2 regions of the Aquipseudomonas campi genome follow, and region 1 is predicted to be linked to the other one. Evidence: riboswitches for the same ligand, from Rfam matches in the RefSeq annotation. Region 1 holds a riboswitch; the other holds the start of a gene.

What was found. Region 1 has a riboswitch for cobalamin ahead of cobO (cob(I)yrinic acid a,c-diamide adenosyltransferase). Riboswitches for the same ligand answer to the same signal wherever they lie in the genome.
Region 2: it holds a riboswitch for cobalamin, as region 1 does, so the genes downstream of both, HNE05_RS03120 (TonB-dependent receptor domain-containing protein) here and cobO (cob(I)yrinic acid a,c-diamide adenosyltransferase) in region 1, are expected to answer to the same signal.

What each region holds. Positions count from the first base shown of each region.
Region 1 is NZ_CP053697.2:2,757,873-2,766,198, reverse strand. It holds gene HNE05_RS12820 (response regulator) at 81-1,238, shown strand; gene HNE05_RS12815 (response regulator) at 1,285-5,691, shown strand; cobalamin riboswitch at 5,867-6,084, shown strand; gene cobO (cob(I)yrinic acid a,c-diamide adenosyltransferase) at 6,234-6,845, shown strand; gene HNE05_RS12805 (cobyrinic acid a,c-diamide synthase CobB) at 7,018-8,310, shown strand; gene bluB (5,6-dimethylbenzimidazole synthase) at 8,307-8,326, shown strand, end outside.
Region 2 is NZ_CP053697.2:692,669-700,994, forward strand. It holds gene HNE05_RS03095 (retropepsin-like aspartic protease family protein) at 1-396, shown strand, start outside; gene ribA (GTP cyclohydrolase II) at 594-1,205, shown strand; gene HNE05_RS03105 (MFS transporter) at 1,202-1,621, shown strand; gene HNE05_RS03110 (cobalamin-binding protein) at 1,621-2,424, shown strand; gene HNE05_RS03115 (hypothetical protein) at 2,495-2,824, shown strand; gene HNE05_RS03120 (TonB-dependent receptor domain-containing protein) at 2,895-4,772, opposite strand; cobalamin riboswitch at 4,865-5,094, opposite strand; gene dxs (1-deoxy-D-xylulose-5-phosphate synthase) at 5,161-7,059, opposite strand; gene ispA ((2E,6E)-farnesyl diphosphate synthase) at 7,223-8,110, opposite strand; gene HNE05_RS03135 (exodeoxyribonuclease VII small subunit) at 8,107-8,326, opposite strand, start outside.

The sequences.
Region 1 (8,326 bases):
ATTCCCGCAGTCCGCGGCTAAGCTCTTCTGGGGCTACACCGCCCCGGCAATACCTCCATCTGGCAAGGGAGCTGTACGCCATGAGTGCCGACCAAGACCTCTACCGGCCAGCCACCGTCCTGGTGGTTGACGATACGCCGGACAACCTGATGCTGATGACCGACCTGCTCAAGGATCGTTACCGGGTCAAGGCCGCCAACAGTGGCGAGAAGGCCCTGCGGGTGCTGCAGGGCGACCCGCTGCCGGACCTGATTCTGCTCGACATCATGATGCCCGGGCTGTCCGGCTATGAGGTGGCGGAGCAGCTCAAGCAGGACCCGCGTACCCGCCATATCCCGATCATTTTCCTCACCGCCATGTCGGCGACCGAGGACGAAGTCCACGGTCTGGCGTTGGGCGCCGTCGACTACATCACCAAGCCGATCAGTCCGCCACTGGTGCTGGCGCGGGTGGATACCCAGCTCAAGCTCAAGGCGGCGGCAGACTTCCTGCGCGATCAGAACGACTTTCTGGAGCAGGAGGTCGCGCGGCGCACCCGCGAGGTGGTGGCCATTCAGGATGTCACCATCCAGGCCATGGCCTCGCTGGCGGAGACCCGTGACAACGAGACCGGCAACCATATCCGTCGTACCCAGCACTATATGAAAGTGCTGGCCGAGCACCTGCGCGAGCACCCGCGTTTCCGTCACTTCCTCAGCGCCGAGACGATCCAGCTGCTGTTCAAGTCGGCGCCGCTGCACGATATCGGCAAAATCGGCATCCCTGACGCGATTCTGCTCAAGCCGGGCCGCTTCACCGAGGAAGAGTTCGAGATCATGAAGACCCATACCACCCTGGGTCGCGATGCCATCCAGCATGCCGAGGATCAGTTGGGCATCAGCGTGGACTTTCTCAGCCTGGCCAAGGAAATTGCCTACGGCCATCAGGAGAAGTGGGACGGCAGCGGCTACCCCGAGGGGCTGGCCGCCGACGACATTCCCATCAGCGCCCGGCTGATGGCGGTGGCGGATGTCTACGACGCGCTGATCAGCCGGCGCGTGTACAAGGCGGGGATGCCCCACGAACAGGCCGTCGAGATCATTCGCCAGGGGCGCGGCTCGCACTTCGATCCGGATATCTGCGATGCCTTCCTGGCTTGCGTCGAGCAGTTCCGCGCCGTCGCCGAACGCTTCGCCGACAACGACCAGGACCTGGCTAAACAAAGGGCGGCGCTTGAGCGCATGGAGCAGAAGTCCTGAGCAGCGCGTTGCGGCCTTTCATTGTTGTGTCTACTGGGAATCTGCCATGAGCCGAATGCTCGCCCTGCTTGAGCGTCTGTCGCTGCTGCACAAACTGGTCCTCGGCTTCTCTGCGCTGCTGGTGCTGGTGCTGGCGCTCGGGGTGCAGAGCCTGCGCACCCAGGCATCGCTGAAGCGCGACATGCAGAAGCTGTACAACGAGGAGGTGATCGGCATCACCCATCTGCATGAGGCGCGGGTGCAATTGCCGCATCTGGTGCAGGAGTTGCAACGTGCCGTCAGTACCAGCAGCGCGGCGGTTCGCAGCAAGTCCCGACAACAGCTGCTGGATGCCCAGCAACGGCTGCATCAGGCGTTGGCCCAGGTCCGCCCGACCCTCAAGCGCAGCGATAACCAGGCCCGTCTTACCGCCTTCGAGCTGCTGCTGGAGCGAATGCGCAACGATGCCGAGCAGGCCGTGCAGCTGGCTGGCGAGGGGCGCCTGGGCGAGGCCCAGCAGCTGCTCGACAGCGATGAATTCCAGGGCCTGGACCAGCAGGCCGACGCACTGCTCAATGCCATTGCCGAAGTCAAGGAAACCTCTATCCAAAACACCGCCACGCAGATCGCCGATTACGCCGAACACAGCACCACGCTCACCTATATCCTGCTGGTCGGCGGGCTGACGCTGGCGCTGCTGCTGGCCTGGCTGGTCAGTCAGTCGATCCGCAATCCGCTCAACCGCGTGCGTTTCGCCGTCGATCAGTTGGCTGCCGGCCGTCTCGATCAGTTGATTCCGCATACCGAGCTGCGCAACGAGACCGGTGACCTGGCCCGCGCCATCGCCACCCTGCAGACCGAGTCGCAGCAGCTCGAACGGCAGCGCTGGCTCAAGGTGCAGATCGGCCAGCTGCAGGTCGAACTGCAGCAGGCGGAGACGCCCGAGGAACTGGCGCAGGTGTTCCTGCAGCATATGGCGCGCCTGCTCGGCATCTGCCAGGGGTTGCTCTACAGCCTGCACGAGGGGGCGACCAGTCTGCGCCTGATGGGCGGCTATGCCATCGACCCGGAGCGGCCGCCGGAGGCCGAACTGGCGCTCGGCGCGGGCCTACTCGGGCAGTGCGCGGCCGACCGCCAGGCACGCCAGCTGCATGGGCTGCCGGAACAGTTCTGGCGCCTGCGCTCGCAACTGGGCGAAGCCCCGGCCAGTTACCTGTTGCTGCAGCCGGTGCAGCGCGGCGAGCGCCTGCTCGGCGTGCTCGAACTGGCCGGGCTGCAACCCTTGGCGGAGCGCGAGGCCCTGCTGTTTCAGGAGGCGCTGCCGCGGCTGGCCGCGGCCATGGCCATCCTCGAGCGCAATCAGGCGGTCCAGGCCCTGCTGACGGAAACCCGTCGCCAGGCCGATGAGATGGAGGCCCAGGCGCAGCAGCTGGAACAGCAGGCCGAGGAGCTGGAGGCCCAGCAAAACGCACTGCGTGCCACCGAGGCCTGGTTCCGCGGGATCATCGAGGCGGCGCCAGACGGCATGCTGGTGCTGGGTGCCGACGGACGCATCCTGCTGACCAATCCGCAACTGGATCAGTTGTTCGGTTACGGCGCCGGTGAGCTGGGTGGCGAAACCATCGAGCGCCTGGTGCCGGCGGCAATTCGCGAGCGCCACGTGGGTTTGCGCAACGAGTTCATCGCCCACGGCAGCACCCGGCAGATGGGCGCCAACCTGGACGACCTGCAGGGCGTGCGCAAGGACGGCAGCCTGTTCTCGGTGGAAATTGGCCTGTCGCGCTTGCCGGCCCTGGAGGGGTACGGCATCTGCGTCTGCGCCTCGGTGCGCGATGTGAGTGAGCGTCGGGCGATGGAGGTCAAGCTGCGCACCGCCAGCGAGCGCCTGAACCTGGCGCAGGAGGCCGGCGACATCGGCCTGTTCGACGTGGACCTGGTCAGCGGCCATGACTATTGGACGCCGCAGCTGGAGAAGATGTTCGGCCTCGAGCCGGGTGGCTTCGGTGGCACGCTGGCACACTGGAAGGCGCTGCTGCATCCCGATGACGCGGAGCATGCCAGTCGCTCGTTCGAGGAGGCCATCGAAAGCGGTCTCGATCGCTTGGAGTTCGACTTCCGCATCGTGCGGCAAAGTGATGGGGCGGTGCGCACCTTCAAATCGCTGAGCCGCTTCACGCGCACGCCTGATGGCAAGCCGCTGCGCGCGACCGGCGTCAACATCGACGTCACGGCGCTGAGCGAGGCCCGTGCGGTGGCCGAGGAGGCGACCCGGGCCAAGAGTGATTTCCTCGCCAACATGAGCCATGAGATCCGTACGCCGATGAACGCCATCATCGGCATGAGCTACCTGGCGCTGCGCACCGAGCTGGACAACAAGCAGCGCAACTACATCGAGAAGGTGCACCGCTCGGCGGAGAACCTGCTGGGGATCATCAACGACATCCTCGACTTCTCCAAGATCGAGGCCGGCAAGATGGAGCTCGAGCGCATTCCTTTCTATCTGGAGGACGTGCTCGACAACTTCTCCAGCATGATCGGCCTGAAGGCCGAGGACAAAGGCCTGGAGCTGCTGTTCAGCGTCTCGGCCGAACTGCCGACCGCGTTGATCGGCGATCCGCTGCGCCTGGGGCAGGTACTGATCAACCTCGGCAACAACGCGGCCAAGTTCACCGAGCAGGGCGAGATCGTGGTCGGCGTGGAGCTCGAGGGTGGCGACGAGGAGCAGGTGCAGCTGCACTTCTGGGTGCACGACAGCGGTATCGGCATGAGTGCCGAGCAGTGCGGGCGGCTGTTCCAGTCCTTCAGTCAGGCCGACAGCTCGACCACCCGCAAGTACGGCGGCACCGGCCTGGGCCTGGCCATTTCCAAGCACTTGGTGGAGCTGATGGGCGGGCGTATCTGGGTGGAGAGTGAGCCCGGGCATGGCTCCACCTTCCACTTCGAGGTATGCCTCGGGGTGCAGCGCGACACCCAGCCGCGGCGCATGTTCACCGCCGATGAGCTGCTGGGCACCCGCGTGCTGGTGGTGGACGACAACGCCAGTGCGCGCGAGATTCTCTCCGGCATGGCGCGCAGCTTCGGCATTGAGGTGGACGTGGCGGACAGCGGCCACTCGGCACTGACCATGCTGGTCGAGGCCGAGCGCAAGGAGCTGCCCTACGACCTGGTGCTGATGGACTGGCGGATGCCGAACATGGACGGCGTGGAGACGGTACGGCAGATGCGTGCCGTCAGCCTGGCGCACACGCCGTCGGTGATCATGGTCACCGCCTTCGGCCGCGAGGAGGCTCAGGAGGAGGCTGGCAAGCATGGTCTGCAATTGCCGGTGGTGCTGACCAAACCGGTGACCCCGTCGACCCTGCTGGAAGCGATCGGCAGCATGCTCGGCAAGACCTCGCAGGTCGATACTCGTGCTACTGCGCGCTCCGATCAGAGCGCCAGCGCCATGGCCAGCCTGCAGGGCGCGCGGCTGCTGCTGGTGGAGGACAACGAGCTGAATCGAGAGCTGGCCCGCGAGCTGCTGGAGAGCGCCGGCGTCGAGCTGTGCCTGGCCGAGCATGGTCAGGAGGCGCTCGATCGGTTGGCCGAGGACGCCGATTTCGACGGCGTGCTGATGGACTGTCAGATGCCGGTGATGGACGGCTACACCGCCACCCGCAAGATTCGCGAGCAGCCGCAGCTGGCCGCGCTGCCGGTGATCGCCATGACCGCCAACGCCATGGCCGGCGACCGCGAGCGCACCCTGGCCTGCGGCATGAACGACCATATCTCCAAGCCGCTCAACGTCGAGCACATGTTCGCCACCCTGGCCAAGTGGATCCATCCCAAACCAGGGCGTATCGCCCAGGTGGCCCAACACTCGCCGGCCGGCGTGACGACCGCGCTGGGCCTGCCCGAGAGCCTGCCCGGTATCGACCTGGCTGCCGGCCTGGCCACCAGCATGGGCAAGCGCGAACTTTATCTGCGCCTGCTGCGCAAGTTCCGCTCCAGCCAGGGCGATTTCCGCGCCGAGTTCCTTGCCGCTCGCGCGGACAGCGATACCTCGGCGGCGGCGCGCCTGGCCCATAGCCTGCGCGGCAGCGCGGGCAATATCGGCGCAGGCAATCTGGCGCAGGCCGCCACGGCGCTGGAGCTGGCCTGCAAGGACGGCGCGGCGGAGGAGGTTCTGGAGCCCCTGGTGGCCGAGGTCGAGCGGCAGTTGCAGCCGCTGCTAGCGGGTCTGGCGGGGCTGGTCGAGGTGCAGCAGGGCGCCACAGCGGCGCCGGCACTCGCGCTTGGCGCCGAGTTGCAGGCGCAGCTGGACAAGCTCAGGCGCCTGCTGGCCGAGAGCGACACCGCGGCGCAGGATGCCCTGTACGAACTGCAGGCCCTGGCCCTCGACCCGCTGCTGGCCGAGCGCCTGCGTCAGGTGGCCCAGCAGGTCGAGAGCTTCGACTTCGACCGGGCCCTGGAGTTGTTGCAGGGCCTGTCCTAGGCGATGCGCTTTTCCCCCTCTCCCGTTTACGGGAGAGGGTCGGGGAGAGGGTGAGTAGGCTCACTCCCTTTCCCCAGTCCCATGCAATCTCCCACAAGTGGGGAGGGCGTATTCGAGATCCGCGACAGGTTTTTCGCGGCCGCGCTCGGCGTTGACGCGCCACGGCCCAGCCTCTACCCTGCCGCCAGCATCAGGTGCCCCGGTCGCGACGCGTCCACGGGGTGAAACAGGGAAGCCGGTTCATTCAGTCGAACAGTCCGGCGCTGCCCCCGCAACGGTAGGTGAGTCAACAGTCGCATCCAGCCACTGTGTCATTCGACATGGGAAGGCGCGACCGGGGAGCCAGACGCTCCGCTCACAAGCCCGGAGACCGGCCTGTAGCGATCCACGGCATTGCGGCGGGCTTTGCGGGTGGGTGGGTCTGCTCGGCCTGCCTGCGTGTTGTCCTGCTGCTGCCCCAATTCTGTTTTTCTGCACCGTGCCTGGCGAAGGTCGCGGTGCTGCTGCTTTGCCGCGCCGCAGCTGGTCGCGAGGAGTTGTAGATGAACGAGTCCGCCGCGCGCGACGAACGCCACAAGGCGCGCATGCAGCGCAAGAAAGCGCTGATCGACGAAAAGATCGCCCAGGCCCAGAACGAATACGGCCTGCTGCTGGTGCACAGCGGCAACGGCAAGGGCAAGAGCAGCTCGGCCTTCGGCATGGTCGCCCGCGCCCTCGGCCACGGCATCAAGGTCGGCGTGGTGCAGTTCATCAAGGGCGCCGCCAGCACCGGCGAAGAAAGCTTCTTCCGCCGCTTCCCCGAGGAAGTTAGCTACCACGTGATGGGCGAGGGTTTTACCTGGGAAACCCAGGACCGCCAGCGCGACATCGACAAGGCCGGCGCGGCCTGGGCGGTGGCGAGGCAACTGCTGAATGACCCGCAGATCGGCCTGGTAGTACTCGACGAGCTGAATATTGCCCTCAAGCACGGCTACCTGGAGCTGGACGCGGTGCTCGCCGACATCGAGGCGCGCCCGCTGCTGCAGCATGTGGTGGTGACCGGCCGTGGCGCCTTGCCGGGGATGCTCGAGGCGGCGGATACCGTCACCGAGATGAACCTGGTCAAGCATGCCTTCAAGGCCGGCGTGAAGGCGCAGAAGGGGATCGAGTTTTGAGCCCTGCGTACCGTAGCCCGGATGCAATCCGGGAAGCCGCCCACCCCGGATTGCATCCGGGCTACCCGATCAGCCTCCCTGCTGTCCATGAGTGGGCGAAGGGCGCGGTGCACGCGAATCTGTCCCTTAACGCCCCCTCTCCCGCTTGCGGGAGAGGGCCGGGGAGAGGGCAATGACTGCACGCAGCTGCCCGGCCCTGCTGATCGCCGCCCCGGCGTCCGGCCAGGGCAAGACCACCGTCACCGCCGCCCTGGCGCGCCTGCACACGCGGGCCGGCAAGCGTGTGCGGGTGTTCAAATGCGGGCCGGACTTTCTCGACCCGATGATCCTCGCCCGCGCCTCGGGCCAGGCGGTGTACCAGCTCGACCTGTGGATGGTCGGCGAGGACGAATGCCGGCGCCTGCTCTGGGAGGCGGCGGGGGAGGCCGACCTGATCCTGATCGAAGGGGTGATGGGCCTGTTCGACGGCAGCCCCTCGGCCGCCGACCTGGCGCGGCGCTTCCAGGTGCCGGTGCTGGGGGTGATCGATGGCAGCGCCATGGCGCAGACCTTCGGCGCCCTGGCCTATGGCCTGGCCAACTTCCAGCACAACCTGCCGTTCGCCGGGGTGCTGGCCAACCGCACCGGCAGCGCGCGGCATGGCGAGATCCTGCGCGACAGCCTGCCGCCGGCGATCCGCTGGTACGGCGCCTTGCCGCGCAGCGCCGCGCTGGAGCTGCCCAGCCGCCACCTGGGCCTGGTCCAGGCCGAGGAACTGGCCGACCTGGATAGCCGCCTGGACGCGGCAGCCGATGCGCTGCTGGCCAGCGCCGGCGATGCTCTGCCAGACCCCGTGCGTTTCGCTGCACCAGTGGACCAGGTGATCGAGCCACTGCTGGCCGGCGTGCGCATCGGCGTGGCCCGCGATACCGCGTTCGCTTTCCTCTACCAGGCCAACCTCGATCTGCTGCGTCGGCTCGGCGCCGAGCTGTGCTTCTTCTCGCCGCTGCGCGAGCGCCAGTTGCCCGAGGTGGACAGCCTCTACCTGCCCGGCGGCTACCCGGAACTGCACCTGCAGCAACTGGCGCAGAACCTGGCCATGCGCGAGGCGATCCATGTCCACCAAGCCGCCGGCAAGCCGATCCTCGCCGAGTGCGGTGGCATGCTCTACCTGCTCGAGCGCCTGACCGACAAGGCCGGCCACAGCGCCGAACTGCTCGGCCTGCTGCCCGGCCACGCGCAGATGCAGCCGCGCATGGCCGCCCTCGGCCTGCAGCAAGTGGAGCTGCCGGAAGGCCTGCTGCGTGGCCACACCTACCACCATTCGCAGCTCGACTCGCCCGTCGAGCCGCTGGCACGCGGCAGCAGCCCGAACCAGCGCCCGGCCAGCGAGGCTGTCTATCGCCTGGGCCGGCTGACCGCCTCCTATATCCACTTCTACCTGCCGTCCAACCCGCAGGCCGCCGCCGGGCTGCTGTTGCCATGAGCGAGCATGCTTTCAG
Region 2 (8,326 bases), 2.1 Mb from region 1:
GCCGGCAGTGCCGGTCCGCAGACTGAGCAGCTCAGCATTACCCGGGGGATTGGCAACCACTTCTGGGTGGCGGGCTCGCTCAACAGCTATCCGGTGCAGTTCCTTGTCGATACCGGCGCGACCTCGGTGGCGATGAACGAGGGGCAGGCCCGGCGCCTGGGCATCGACTATCGCGTGGTCGGTCGGCCGATGGTGGCCAGCACGGCGGGCGGCAATGTACGCGGTTGGCGGATCAAGCTCGACCGGGTCAAGGTCGGCAGCATCGAAGTGCTGGGTGTCGAGGGTGTGGTGCTGGAAGGCGATGCGCCGACCGAAGTGCTGCTCGGCATGAGCTTCCTCAGTCGCGTGCGCTGGCGCGAAGAGAATGGGGTGCTGCTGCTGGAATCGAAAATCTAGCAGCGAGCTCTGCTCGGCAACCCGGCAGCGCAACAGCTTCGCGAGCAGAGCTCGCTTCTACAGTGCTTGCCTGCCGGCTTGCGGGGGCGATCGATCGAATGGCTCGATCCTTATCCCGCACAATTCACGCTGCCAGCCCGGCGGGTGCTGCTGGTACAATGCCGGCCTTTCTGCCGAACACTCAACAGGAGCACCCGGTGTCCGTTGTCTTCGTCGCCGCCTCCCAGCTGCCTACGCCTTTTGCGACTTTCACCATGCACGGCTTCCTCGATGAGGAGACCGGCAAGGAACATGTCGCCCTGACCCTCGGCCAGGTGAACGATGGCGCTCCCGTGCTGGGTCGCCTGCACTCCGAGTGCCTGACCGGCGATGCCCTGTTCAGCCAGCGCTGCGACTGCGGCGCCCAGCTCGAAGCGGCCTTGCGCGCCATCGCCAAAGAGGGCCGCGGCGTGCTCCTGTACCTGCGCCAGGAAGGCCGTGGCATCGGCCTGCTGAACAAGATCCGCGCCTACGAGTTGCAGGATGCGGGTGCCGATACGGTTGAGGCCAACGAGCGCCTGGGCTTCGCCGCCGACCAGCGTGACTATTCGATCTGCCAGCCGATGCTCGATCACCTGGGCATCAGCGCGATCAAGCTGATGACCAACAACCCGCGCAAGGTCAAAGCCCTGGAAGGCTTCGGCGTGCGCGTGGCCGAGCGTCATCCGCTGGAAATCGGCCTCAACGTGCACAACCGCAAGTACCTGACGACCAAGGCCGGCAAGCTCGGCCACATGCTCGGCTTGCAGCACCAGGAAGAGGCCGAGTGACGCGCGCCGAAGTGCGCCGCCGGCTGGCCGGTGAATGGTGGCGTCAGCTCGCCCTGACGCTGGCGCCGCTGCTGGTTCTTGGCTTTTTCTTCGGTGGTCAGCCGCCGGTGCTGGCGCTGCTGGAAATGCCGCTGTTCATTGCCGCGATGATTTCCCTGTTCATCACCTTGCCGCTGTTCTCCGCCTACAAGCGCGCGCTGATCGCCACCCAGCAGGCGCTGGATAGCGCCGATGAGCCGGCGGCCTGGGTCGAGCTGGCGCGCCGCCGGCGCCTGGCCTTTCTCGCCGCTGGTCTGCCCGCTTGGATCGCCGCCGCGGCGCAGTTCACCGGTCTGCATGCGGTGGCGCTGTTCCTCCTCGCCCTGAGCAGCGTGGTGCTGCTCTGCCTGTACCGCATTCCTCGCCAGCTGGCCTGATGCGACTGCTGCTCGGCGCCTGCCTGCTCGCCTGTGCCCTGCCGCTGGCGGCGGTGGAGCGGGTGGTCAGCCTGGCGCCGTCGATGACCGAGATCATGCTCGAGCTGGATGCGGCCGACTTGCTGGTCGGTGTGCTGGATGCCGGCGAGCGCCCGCCGGCCCTGGTGGGTCTGCCTTCACTGGGGCGCCATGAGCAGGTGGAACTGGAAACCCTGCTCAGCCTCAAGCCAGACCTGATCCTGCTCTGGCCGGACAGCGTGACGCCCAGTCAACGCGAACAACTGCGCCTCACCGGCATCCCCCTGCATATCGGCGAGCCGCATGACTTGCAGGAACTGGCCGAGCAGTTCGCCGCAGTCGGTGCGCGCATCGGCCGCGAGCGCCAGGGTCGCGAGTTGGCCGAGCGTTTCCGCGCCGGCCTGCAGCGCCTGCGCCAGACCTACCGCCGCGAGCCGCCGTTGCCGGTGTTCTACCAAGTCTGGCACCAGCCGCTGTACACAATCGGCGGTGGCCAGATCATCAGCGATGCCTTGCGCCTGTGCGGCGCCGAGAATGTCTTCGCCGAGCTGCAGCTGGCCGCGCCGCAGGTCAGCGTCGAGGCTGTGCTGCAGCGCGATCCGGCGGTGATCCTCGCCGGCAGCGTGGCCGAACTGCAGACCTGGCAGGCCTGGCCGCAGCTCAGGGCAACCCGTCGCCAGCAGCTCTGGGCGGTGCCGGACAAAGGCCTAGAGCGGCCCAGTTTCCAGATGCTGGCGGCTACCGAGAAGCTCTGCGAGCTGTTACTCAGAGCACAGCGCAACTAGCTTGATCTGTCGCAAAATGCGGGCCGTGTCTTAACGACATCACCATGGACTGGATCGTAGGAGAAACGGAATGAAAGAACTCTTTATTGCGGCCCTCGCTGTCGTGGCTCTAGCTGGATGTAAAGACGAAGGCGAGTCTTTTGTTGGTCAGTGGAAGAGTAACGATAAGATGGTCGAAACCATTACTGTGACCGAGGCATCTGGCGGTTATCGTGTGGTATCCCACTTTGATAAAGACAAGGAGGGGTATATGGATGTCGAAGTTGTTCTGATCGCCGAGTCAGATAAGCTTCTGGTGCGTCAGGAACAAGGTACGCGTGGTTTGGAAATCGCCGAAGACGGCAAGATGAAAAGTCATCTGCGCCATGGTAAGGACGCCGTTTTTACCAAAGTGAACTGAGCTTTATTCCCCACAAAAGAACCACGCGATTCTCTGCTAGGGCCCCTTTCGGGGCCTTTTGCATTGCCTGTTACAGCTCCGGTGTCCAGACGAAGCCGATCAGTGCGCTGCGGCCTTCCTGGCTGTAGCTGTAGCGCTCACCCTCGTGCTCGTACAGCGAGCGGCTGTAATCCTTGTCCAGCAGGTTATCCAGCTTGGCTTCCAGCTTCAGCTCGGGGGTGGCCTGCCAGCTGCTGCGCAGGGCCAGCAGGCCATAACCGGCTAGCTGGTACTGGTTGTCCGGGTCGTCGTAGCTGCTGCTCACGGCCTGCCAGCTGGCGCCGATGGCGACATCGCCGTAGCTGCGATCCAGGTCCAGGCTCAGGGTGCGCCGCGCACGGCGGTTGAGGGTGTGGCCGCTGTCGCGGTCGCGCGGGTCGATGAAGGCCACGCCCAGTTGTCCCTGCCAGCCGAACAGTTCCTGCTGCAGCGCGGCCTCGAAACCATGGATGCGCGCCTTGGCGATGTTCTGCGGGATGAAGTCCTGGTCGCTGGCGATGGCGTCCTCGATGTCGGTGCGGTAGACCGAGGCCTCCAGGCGGGTGGTGGCGGCCAGTTGGCTGCGCCACTGCAGCTCGACACTCTTGGAGTGTTCCGGCTGGAGGTCCGGGTTGCTGTAGTCCGGGTAGTACAGGTCGTTGAAGGTCGGCGCGCGGAAGCCTTCGCTGTAGGAGGCGATCAGGTCGTTGCGCTCGTTCAGCGGCAGGGTCAGGGCGCCACTCCAGGTGTTTTCGCTGCCGAACTGCTCGTTCTTGTCGTGGCGCAGGCCCAGTTCGGTGGAAAAGTGCTCGCCGTCGTAGCGGTGCTGGATGAAGGCGGCCTGGTTCCAGCGCTGTTGCTCGGCGAAGGCGGTGTTGCTGTTGAGCTGGTCTTCGTACCAGTCGGCACCGAGCATCAGACTGTGGCTGTCGCTCAGGCTCAGGGTGTTCAGCCAGTTGACCGAGTCGCGGTAGGTGTTGAACACGCCGCGCTCGTCGCTGAGTTTATCCAGACTCTCTTCGCGGTTTTCGCTGTGGCCGACTTCCAGGCGGCTGTTCCAGGTGTCGTTGAGCTGGGCGTCGAGGTAGCTGGAGACGCTGCTGACGGTGAAGTCACTGTACGGGTCCTGCTCGACCGACTCGAAGGTGGTCATGTCGAAGCGGCCGAAGGGGTTGTCGAACTCGGTACGGCCGCGCTGGTCGAGGACGTTGACGCCGGCTTCCAGTTTGTCGCTGAAGCTGTGGCTGAGGCTCAGGCTGAAGGCCTTGTTGCGGTAGGCGTCGTGATCCTGGTCGGCCGCGTAGGAGGTGCCGGTGCGGTCGATGCCGTTGGTCTCGTCGAGGCTGCCGGCCAGGCTGAAGCGCGTGGCCTCATCGCCACCGGAAATGCCGGCGCTACGCTGCCAGGTGCCCCGGCTGCCATAGCCCACGCGCACGAATGGCTTGAACCCTTCGCCGCTGCTGCGGCGGGTGAAGATCTGCACCACGCCGCCGATGGCATCGGCGCCGTACATGGCCGAGCGCGGTCCGCGCAGCACTTCGATGCGCTCGATCTGCTCGATATTGAGGTGCTGCAGGTTGCTGTCGCCGGAACTGGCCGAGCCGATGCGCATGCCGTCCACCAGCACCAGGCTCTGTGCCGACTTGGTGCCGCGGATATACAGGCTGGCCAGGCTGCCGCTGCCGTTCTGCGTCACCTGCACGCCGGGCACGCGCTGGAGCAGCTCGGTCACCGAGGATGGTTGCAGGCGCTCGATGTCGGCGCGGGTGAACACCGTGCTGGCGGCGCTGCTGGCGCTGCGTTGCTGCACGTCGCGGTTGGCGCTGATCAGGGTTTCGGACAGCTTCAGCGCGGCTTCCTGGTCTTCGGCGGCGAAGGTCGGGGAGGCGGGCAGCAGGGCGATGGCGAGAGCCAGGCGGGGCAGTTTCATCAATGGATCCTCAAAGAGTCGGCAGACTTTTGAGGAGGGCAGGGACAAGCGCCACGACAAGCCGACGCTTGACGGTGATGCCCTCCGCAACACCAGTCGAATCCGTCGAGGCCGGTCTCCGGGCTTGCCACTGAAAGCGAACTTTCCCTGTCGATCGCCTTCCCGGGGAAACTCCCAGTGGCACGTCGATCGACATGGCAGCGCGAGGCTGCGGTGGCTTACCGTTGCGGGGGCAGCGCCGGAATGGCTCGTGACGAGCGCACCGGCTTCCCGTTTAACGCCGGTCGATCACGACGGGCGCACCTTGGCGGAAGTAAAACGTCGCGCACCTTAGTGCGCGGCTGGATGAATTACAAGCGAGTTAAGCCCTGGTTTGGATGAGCGGCATTCATGTGGGCAGTTGCACCAGGCGCTGGCGCACGGCCGCTTCGATGCCGGCTTCGTCCAGGCCGCACTCGGCGAGCATCTGCGCCGGCTTGGCGTGCTCGACGTAGCTGTCCGGCAGGCCCAGGTGCAGCACGGGCTTGAGCAGGTTCTCGGCGGCAAGGAACTCGCTGACCGCCGAACCGGCGCCGCCCATGATGGCGTTTTCCTCGATGGTCACCAGTAGCTCGTGGCTGGCCGCCAGTTCGCGCACCAGGGCCTCGTCCAGCGGTTTGACGAAACGCATGTCGACCACCGTGGCGTCCAGCGTCTCGCCGACCTTGAGCGCTTCGGCCAGCTGCACGCCGAATACCAGCAGGGCGGTTTTCTGGCCGCGTCGGCGAATGACGCCTCGGCCGATTTCCAGCGGTTGCAGCGCCGGGTCGATCGGCGTGTTCGGCCCGCTGCCGCGCGGGTAACGCACCGCCGCCGGGCCATCGAACAGGTAACCGGTGGTGAGCATCTGGCGCAGTTCGTTCTCGTCGCTCGGCGTCATCACCAGCATGCCGGGGATGCAGCGCAGGTAGGAGATATCGAAGCTGCCGGCGTGGGTCGGGCCGTCTTCGCCGACCAGGCCGGCGCGGTCGATGGCGAACAGCACGTCGAGGTGCTGCACGGCCACGTCATGAATCAGCTGGTCGTAGGCGCGCTGCAGGAAGGTCGAGTAGATCGCCACCACCGGTTTGGCGCCCTCGCAGGCCATGCCGGCGGCCAGGGTCACCGCATGCTGCTCGGCGATGGCCACGTCGAAGTAACGCGCGGGGAAACGCTCGCTGAAGGCCACCAGGTCGGAGCCTTCCTTCATCGCCGGGGTGATGCCGACCAGGCGCGGGTCTTCGGCGGCCATGTCGCACAGCCACTGGCCGAACACGCTGGAGTATTTCGGCCCGCTCGGCTTCTTGGCTTCGACAACCGGAGCCTTGATCGGCTCCAGCTTGGTGATCGCGTGGTAGCCGATCGGGTCGGCCTCGGCCGGGGCGAAGCCCTTGCCCTTCTTGGTCACCACATGGAGGAACTGCGGGCCCTCCAGGTCGCGCATATTGCGCAGTGTCGCGACGAGTGTGGGCAGGTCGTGGCCGTCGATCGGGCCGACGTAGTTCCAGCCCAGTTCCTCGAACAGGGTGCCGGGCACCAGCATGCCCTTGGCGTGCTCTTCGACCTTGCGCGCGATCTCCCAGGCGCCGGGCAGGCGCGAGAGGATCTTCTTGCTGCCTTCGCGCATGCTCGAATAAGTACGGCTGGAGATGATCTTGGCCAGGTAGTTGGACAGCCCGCCGACGTTCTTCGAGATCGACATGTCGTTGTCGTTGAGCACCACCAGCATGTCGGCCTTGACGTCCGAGGCGTGGTTGAGCGCCTCGAAGGCCATGCCGGCGGTCAATGCGCCATCGCCGATCACCGCGACCGATTTGCGCCGGCTGCCCTGCATGCGGGCGGCAATGGCCATGCCCAGGGCCGCGCTGATGCTGGTGCTGGAGTGGCCGACGCCGAAGGTGTCGTACTCGCTCTCGCTGCGTCGCGGGAAGGCGGCCAGGCCGTCCTTCTGGCGCAGGCTGGCCATGCGCTCGCGGCGTCCGGTGAGGATCTTGTGCGGGTAGGCTTGATGGCCGACGTCCCACACCAGGCGATCGTCCGGGGTGTCGAAGATGTAGTGCAGGGCGATGGTCAGCTCGATCACCCCGAGGCCGGCGCCGAAGTGCCCGCCGGTCTGGCCCACGCTGTACAGCAGGTACTGGCGCAGCTCGTCGGCGAGGGTTTCCAGCTCGCTCTCGGCCAGGCGGCGCAGGCCGACCGGCGTCTCGGCGCGATCGAGCAGGGGCGTGGCAGGGCGCTCGCGGGGGATCTCGTGGAAAGTTGTGGGCATCAGGCTGATCGTTATAGGCGTACAAAAGATGCGGCAGTTTACCCGAAGCGCCGGGAACTGCCCAAACAAGGTTCGATCAGCGCAATCGGTAGCCCGGATGCAATCCGGGGATGTTCTCCGGGGGGGGGCTGCCCGGATTGCCTCCGGGCTACGGTTAGGAGGCTTAGCTGCGCCGTTCGACGATGTAACGGGCCAGTTCGCGCAGCGGTTCGGCGCTGCTGCCGAACGGGCGCAGGGCATGCAGGGCCTGGTCGCGCAGCTCCAGGGCGTAGGCCTTGGCGGCGTCGAGGCCGAGCAGCGCGGGGTAGGTCGGCTTGTGGTTGGCTTCGTCCTTGCCCTGGGTCTTGCCTAGGGTGGCGGTATCGCTTTCCACGTCGAGAATGTCGTCCTGTACCTGGAACGCCAGGCCGATGGCACGAGCGTAATTCTGCAGCGAGCGCAGCGCGGCATCATCGGCCAGGCCGCTGGCCAGGGCACCCAGTTGCACGCTGGCCTCGATCAGTGCGCCGGTCTTGTGCCGGTGCATGACTTCCAGGGCCGCCTGGTCGAGTCGCTGACCGACCGAGCCGAGGTCGATGGCCTGGCCGCCGACCATCCCGGCCGGGCCGGCGGCGCGCGCCAGGCCGAGGACCATGGACAGGCGCAGGTTGGCGTCCGTCGGGTTGTGTCGCGGATCGGCGAGGGCTTCGAAGGCCAGGCTTTGCAGACCATCGCCGGCGAGAATCGCGCAGGCTTCGTCGAAGGCGATGTGGGTGGTGGGCTGGCCACGGCGCAGGTCGTCGTCGTCCATCGCCGGCAGGTCGTCGTGGACCAGCGAGTAGGCGTGGATCAGCTCCACCGCACAGGCGGCACCATCGGCGCGGTCGAGATCGCCATTCAAGGCTTCGCAGGCGGCATATACCAGCAGCGGGCGGACCCGCTTGCCACCGTTGACCACGCTGTAGCGCATGGCCTGGTAGAGCCGTGCCAGTTCACTGCGCGGGGCATCGAAGAGGCTTTCCAGGGCCGCGTCGACGCGGGTCTGGCAGCGTTGCTGGTAGGTCGCGATCATGCCTGGTCGTCCGCGTCGAAGGGGGCTTCCTCCAGTTGGCCGTCGCGCTCCAGGAGGATCTGTACCTTCTGCTCGGCCTGGGCCAAGGCGGCCTGGCAGTCGCGAGTCAGGCCGATGCCTTGTTCGAAGGCGGTCAGAGAGTCTTCCAGCGACAGTTCACCACCTTCCAGGCGCTCGACCAGCTGTTGCAGGTCGGCGAGGGATTGTTCGAAATCG